2 regions of the Mesorhizobium sp. M0184 genome follow, and region 2 is predicted to be linked to the other one. Evidence: predicted binding sites of a transcription regulator. Region 2 holds the regulator's gene; the other holds the start of a gene.
The links. The regulator PhoB, encoded in region 2, activates phosphate uptake and scavenging genes when phosphate is short. The targets are predictions, from matches to a motif close to TGTCATNNANCTGTCAT.
Positions count from the first base shown of each region.

Region 1: a site for PhoB is predicted at 1,385-1,401, ahead of NKJ23_RS10465 (esterase-like activity of phytase family protein). Genes of this name have one in related genera too.

Region 1 covers NZ_JAMYSZ010000006.1:170,857-174,271, forward strand. The annotation lists gene NKJ23_RS10455 (sugar ABC transporter substrate-binding protein) at 1-225, opposite strand, end outside; gene NKJ23_RS10460 (TIM barrel protein) at 266-1,255, opposite strand; gene NKJ23_RS10465 (esterase-like activity of phytase family protein) at 1,502-2,980, shown strand; gene NKJ23_RS10470 (L,D-transpeptidase) at 3,127-3,415, opposite strand, start outside.
Region 2 covers NZ_JAMYSZ010000001.1:378,532-381,946, reverse strand. The annotation lists gene pstB (phosphate ABC transporter ATP-binding protein PstB) at 1-685, shown strand, start outside; gene phoU (phosphate signaling complex protein PhoU) at 718-1,425, shown strand; gene phoB (phosphate regulon transcriptional regulator PhoB) at 1,442-2,131, shown strand; gene NKJ23_RS01915 (ROK family protein) at 2,141-3,385, opposite strand.

The DNA.
Region 1 (3,415 bases), on a different contig from region 2:
CTCTCCCAGCGAGCGCCAGTATTCGTTGGTCAGCGTCTTGGAGACCGCACCCGCCTTGGTGCCCTCGGGCAGCTTGGGGAACGCACCGAACTTGGCCTCGAGCTGCGACCAGTCGATACGATCCTTCTCGGTGTCGGAATTGAGCGGCGCGAGGTCTGCGGAAAACACCGAGCCGATGGACAGCGCCATCAGGCCAGCGGTAGCGGTGGCAAGCAGAAATTTCATGGTCCTTCCTCCCTTGTTGAACGGAATATGCGGCCGGGCCTCAGTTGTCCGGGCCGAGCATGGCTTCCTGGATAATGGCTTGCGACGCGATCGCGTCCTGACGGTCGACGGCGGCTGACATGCGGTTGTCCCCGTCTAGCCGATCGACGACGCGCAGCATGCGCTTGACAGTCGCGATGTTGACTTCGCATTCGTGGACCGGGTCGAGCCCGGTCATATCGGGAAACGTGTCGAAGTAGATGGCGCCGGCGTAGCCGTCGCGGCGGATCTGGCGCAGCAGCTCGATCGTCTGCAGCGTATGCACGGCCCCGACCATCAAGCCGTCGTCGCGCTTGGCATAGCCATCGTTGAGGTGCACGCCGAGCAGCTTGCTGTGTCGCGCCACGAGTGCTGCGGCAAAGGCCGGCTGCTCGTCGGCATAGAGCACATGGGCGAAATCGAGCGTGACGCCGAGATTGGGTAGGCCGATCTCGCGGATCGCCAGCAACGTCGTCGCCGCATCGGGCATCAGGCTGTAGGAGCGCGGCTCGTTGGGTTTGTATTCAAGGCTGATCTGACAGCCCGGATCATGCGCCGCTACTTCACGAATACTATCGATTTCGTGTTGCCAAACTGTTGCGTAGTCAGCCTGGAAGGCGTAGTCGAAGCCATCCTGCCCCAACCACAATGTCATCAGGCTGGCGCCGGCCTCGCGCGCGGCGTCGATGCCGGCCTTGGTCAGGTCGATAGCCTCGCGGCGAACGGAAGGATCCGGATTGGTGAAGGCGCCGAGCTTGAAAGCCGGGTTAGAGTAGTAGCGCATGGCGAAGCCATTGATCGAAAGCCCGATGTCGCTGAGTTTGCGCGCCATTTCCGTAGGTTTTTCGCCGACATGGTCGGGAAAGTTGAGGTCGAGATCGGTCAACTCCGCAACCTTCGCCGCACGTGCCGCCATCTGCAGCATAGACGGTTTGCCGACAAGATCGGGCCACTCGGCCTGTGGCCGCGAGGCAAAGGAATTGAGGCGGGTGGCGAAACGATAGGCAGTCATCGGGGACCTTTCATTGTCATAACTTTACATGAGAACGATTATTTGTAAAGTTGTTAATTGCTCGCTCGGCGACGACGAATTCGCCATACCCAGGCCGGTTGCGACCACGGGGACAAGCAAGCGCGGCACTGTCACGCAAGTATCATGTTCGCGTCCTAGATCGCTTCTCCGAAGGCTTTCGCGGCATCCTTGATGCGACGCGGCGCTTTTTCGGGCCCCGGCAGCTTTGTCACAAAGAGGATTTCCATGAAAAACCTGCACCGAACCGCGTCCCTCGCCGTCGCGCTGGCGATGTTCACCGCCTTGACTCCGGCCTTGGCAGAAAACGCCGCGACCGTCGGCGGCGTCAGCTTCGTCAACAAGGGCTTGGTCGGTGTCGGCCGCATCCCGGCCAGCCAGAAGGACAAGTTCGGCGAGACGTTTGGCTCCGGCTCAGGCATGTCGATCGACGCTGCCGGCTGGACGCATGGCGCCGATGGCTACAAGGGCTCGTTATGGCTGTTGCCGGACCGCGGCTACAATGTCGTCGGTACCACCGATTACCGCCCGCGCCTCAACACGATCGCCCTCGAGTTCGCCCCGATCGCGCCGGGTGCAGTGCCGGCCACCGGCCAGCAACAATCGGGCCTCAAGGCGACGCTTGCCGACACCATGCTTTTGACCGACGACAAGGGCGCCGATGCAACCGGCCTCGATCCGCTCAACGGCGTGCGTGCCGCGACCGACGACATGCCGATCCTGCCCGAAGCCAACGGCAAGCTCGCGCTCGATAACGAAGCGATCGCGCGGCTGCCCGACGGCACGCCGTTCATCTCGGACGAATACGGTCCGAACATCTACCGCTTCTCCGCCGATGGGCGTCTGATGTCGGCAACGCAGCCGCCGGCGGCGCTTGTCCCGATGCGTCACGGGACGCCAAACTTTGCTTCCAACAATCCGGGACCTGGCGCGGCAGACCCCGATCCGAAGGATCCCGAAACCGGCCGCCAGAACAACCAGGGCCTCGAAGGCATGGCGCCGACGCCCGACGGCAAGTTCCTGATCGCCGTGCTGCAGTCGGCCCCAAGGCAGGATGGCGGCGATTCCGCCTCGACGCGCCAGAACACGCGCGCGCTGGTCTACGATGCCTCGGATCCCGGCCAGCTCAAGCTCGCGCATGAATATGTCGTGCCGCTGCCGGTGTTCACCGATGCCAAGGGCAAAACCAAGATCGCCGCGCAGAGCGAAATCGTGGCGCTGTCGGACAAGACCTTCCTGATGCTGGCGCGCGACAGCGGCAACGGCCAGGGGCTGAAGGGCGACACCTCGCTCCATCGCGAGATCAGCGTCGTCGATGTGTCGGCGGCAACCGATATCGCCGGCACAGAGTTCGACAAGGACAAGCCGCTGGCGCCCAAGGGTGAGCTCGATCCATCGGTGACGCCGGCCAAGCTGACGCCGTTCATCGACATCAACGACAAGAGCGAGCTCGGCCGCTTCGGGTTGCACAATGGCGCGCCCAACGACCGCAACAACCTTTCGGAGAAATGGGAGGCGATGTCGGTGGTGAGCGTCCTCGATCCAAAGCTGCCCGACGACTATTTCCTGTTCGTCGCCAATGACAATGACTTCCTCACGCAGGACGGCTTCCAGGTCGGCGCGGCCTACAAGGCCGAGGATGGCGCCGATGTCGACACTATGTTCCTGGTCTATCAGGTCACGCTCCCAGGCCTCGCCAAGAAGTAGCGGCACCCATACAGGCGGACGCGCCGAACGCGTCCGCCTGAGCTGGCGCGATTGAGCGGTCGTGCTCTTCAGTTGCGGCTCGCCCGCGCAAGGACGGTGTCCTAGTGCGTTGCAAAACCTGCGACTGACGATCCAGTTGAAGGCACTTACCTCAACATCTCCGCGTCCTTTGGCACGCCGGCATCGATCGGCTCGGCCGTCTTGTTCGACACGGCGGCGATCTTCCCGGCGGCCGACAGGTTCGGGCGCACGAAGACCGGCGCGACGCCGTCGACGCGGCTGTAGAGGTCGATAATGTCCTGATTCATGAAGCGCACACAGCCGGAGGAAGCGTTCTTCCCAATGGAATCCCACTCCGGCGTGCCGTGCAGCCGATACATCGTGTCCTTGCCGTCACGGAAGAGATACAGCGCGCGGGCACCAAGCGGGCTCTGC
Region 2 (3,415 bases):
CCTGTCGCTGCCCGAGCGCAGCGTCACGGCCTTCATCGGCCCTTCGGGTTGCGGGAAATCGACGCTGCTGCGTGTGTTCAACCGCATCTATGAGCTCTACCCAAAACAGACGGCCGAGGGCCAGGTGCTGCTCGACGGCAAGAACATTCTCGACCGGTCGCAGGATCTCAACCTCCTCAGGACCAAGATCGGCATGGTGTTCCAGAAGCCGACGCCGTTCCCGATGTCGATCTACGAGAACATCGCCTTCGGCGTCAGGCTCTACGAGAACCTCGGCAAGTCCGAGATGGACGGCCGCGTCGAACAGGCGTTGAAGCGCGCCGCGCTGTGGAGCGAGGTCAAGGACAAGCTCAACGCCAGCGGCTTGAGCCTGTCCGGCGGCCAGCAGCAGCGGCTCTGTATCGCCCGCACCGTGGCGGTGAAGCCGGAAGTCATTCTGCTCGACGAACCGGCTTCGGCGCTCGACCCGCTGTCGACTGCCAAGATCGAGGAACTGATCGACGAATTGCAAGCCGACTACACGATCGTCATCGTCACCCACAACATGCAGCAGGCGGCGCGCGTGTCGCGCCAGACCGCCTTCATGTATCTGGGTGAACTGGTCGAGTTCGACCGGACCGAGAAGATCTTCACGTCGCCCCGCGAGAAGCGCACGCAGGACTACATCACTGGCCGCTTCGGCTGAGCCATTCCGATCATGCATTTGAGGACAGGATCATGGGCGAACACACAGTCGCTTCTTTCGACGAGGATCTCGAGCAGATCAGCAAGCTGATCCGCGACATGGCCGACCTCGCCGGTTCGATGGTCGGCGGGGCGACCAAGGCCCTGTTGAATTCCGACAACGTGCTGGCGCAACGCGTCGTTTCCGACGACGCCATCATGGATGCGCGTCAACGCGAACTGGACGACCGCGCCATCACCCTGATCGCCAAACGCCAGCCGATGGCCCACGATCTTCGCCATGTGGTCGGAGCGATCCGCATGGCGGGCGACCTCGAACGCATCGGCGACCTTGCCAAGAATATCGCCAAGCGCGTGAGTGCGGTCGGCCTCAGCGCCACGCCGCGGGACCTGTCGCATTCCATCGACGCGATGGCACAGCTGGTTCTCATCCAGGTGCAGGGTGTCATCGAGGAATATGCTGCAGGCGATGCGGCCGCGTTGGCCAAGCTGCGTGCCGCCGACGAGCGCATCGACGTCAAATACACGTCCGTGTTCCGCGAGCTCTTGACCTACATGATGGAAGATCCGCGCAACATCACCGCTTGCACGCACCTGCTGTTCTGCGCCAAGAATCTGGAGCGGATCGGCGACCATGTCACCAACATCGCCGAAAATGCGTATTATGTGCTGACCGGCGAGCAATTGCCGGTCAATCGTCCGAAGCAGGACGAAACGACAATGTCCGCACCGGTGACATGATGGGGGTGCCCAGCCGATGATCGCACCACGCATAATGGTGGTGGAGGACGAGGAGCCGTTGGGTGTGCTGCTCCGCTACAATCTCGAATCCGAAGGCTACCAGGTCGAGGTGGTGACACGCGGCGACGAAGCCGAGATCCGTTTGCAGGAGAATGTGCCCGACCTTTTGGTGCTCGACTGGATGATACCAGCGGTTTCCGGCATCGAGCTCTGTCGTCGGCTGCGGGTGCGCCCCGAAACCGAGCGGCTGCCGATCATCATGCTGACCGCGCGCGGCGAGGAGAGCGACCGGGTGCGCGGTCTTTCGACCGGCGCCGACGACTATCTGGTCAAACCGTTTTCGACACCGGAATTCATGGCCAGGGTCAAGGCGCTGCTGCGGCGCGCCAAGCCGGAAGTGCTGTCCAGCGTGCTGAAGGTCGGCGACATCGTTCTCGATCGCGAATCGCACAGAGTCTATCGCAAGAAGAGCGAAATCAGGCTCGGGCCGACCGAATTCCGGCTGCTCGAGTTCATGATGCGGCATCCGGGCCGTGTCTTCTCGCGCAGCCAGTTACTCGATAATGTCTGGGGCGAGACAATCTACATCGACGAACGCACCGTCGACGTGCATGTCGGGCGGCTGCGCAAAGCCGTCAACAACGGCCGGATGCCGGATGTCATCCGCACCATCCGCGGTGCCGGCTATGCGATCAGGGAAGATTGACCCGCCTGGTCAGGCTACGTTCTTTCTGACGCTGGGCCTCATTTGCGCGCCCGGCGCGAAAATCTCCTGGTCGACGAAGCTTAACGCCCGCATCGCGCAGCCTTCGCGGATCAGCGGCAATTCGTTCGGCTCTGTATCGAAGGAGATCGAGCCTGAATGCTGACCGCCGGCGGTCTGGGCGATTGCCTTCCGCAAGGCCGGCTCGATCAGATCGAAGGCGGCGGCACTGGCGCCGACCATCGCGACCGGTGCCGGATCGATCAGCGCGAACAGCGAGCCGAGACCGAAACCCAGCGCTTCGCCGGCCTTGCGGTAGGCCTCGCGTTCCGGCCCATCTTTCTCGCGCGCCTGGGCCGCCAGTGCTCGCATGTCGGCGTCGCTGACGTCGGCGACCGGTTCGCTGTCTTCGCTCATCTGCCTGGCGTTGCGCCAGATGGCGTAGTTGCCGGCATAGGCCTCGATGCAGCCGCGCCGCCCGCAACGGCAGAGCGCGCCGCCCGGACGATGGATCATGTGGCCAAATTCGCCGCCCGAGGAATGCGTCCCGGTGAACAGTTCGCCCTTCAGCACCAGCCCCATGCCGATGCCATGCGAAAGCAGGATGGCGATGAAGTCGTCGCGATAGCGATCCGGATTGCGCCAGCGCAAAGCCACCGCCATCATGTTGCAGTCGTTCTCCACCGTTGCCGGGATGCCGAATTCGTCCTCCAGCATGTCGGCAAAGGCGATGTCGGTCTGCGGCGTGATCGGCGACCACAGCATGGCGCGTGCAGGGGAGTCGGTAATGCCCTGAATCGCCAGGGCGATGCGGGCGACACTGCGGACGTCAAGGTCTGGATCCTGCAGCCGGCGCCGGACGATGGCCATGCATTCACGGATCAGCTCGTCGCGCGGCATGGTCAGCGTGTCCAGCCGGCGCTGTTCCTCGGCGACCACCTGTCCCGTATAGTCGATAATGGCGGCCGACAGGAAATTCAGCGACAACACCACGGTCAGCACCGCCGCCGCTTCCGGGTTGAGGGCGAGGCCGACCTGCGGACGACCGCGTTTCAACGAAACGGGCTCACTTGCCTTGCTCTCGGCGAGGATGCCTTCCCGTATCAGGTCGGAAGAGATCGCCGATATGGTCGAATGACTGAGGCCGGTGGTAGCTGCGATCTCAGTACGCGATGGCTGGCCGGCCCGGCGCACCGCCGAGATCACCATCGCCCGGTTGCGCCGGCGCAAATCGTCATGGCGGATTCCGACCGACATTGTTTTGCTTTCCTCCCGGTTGCCGCGGCC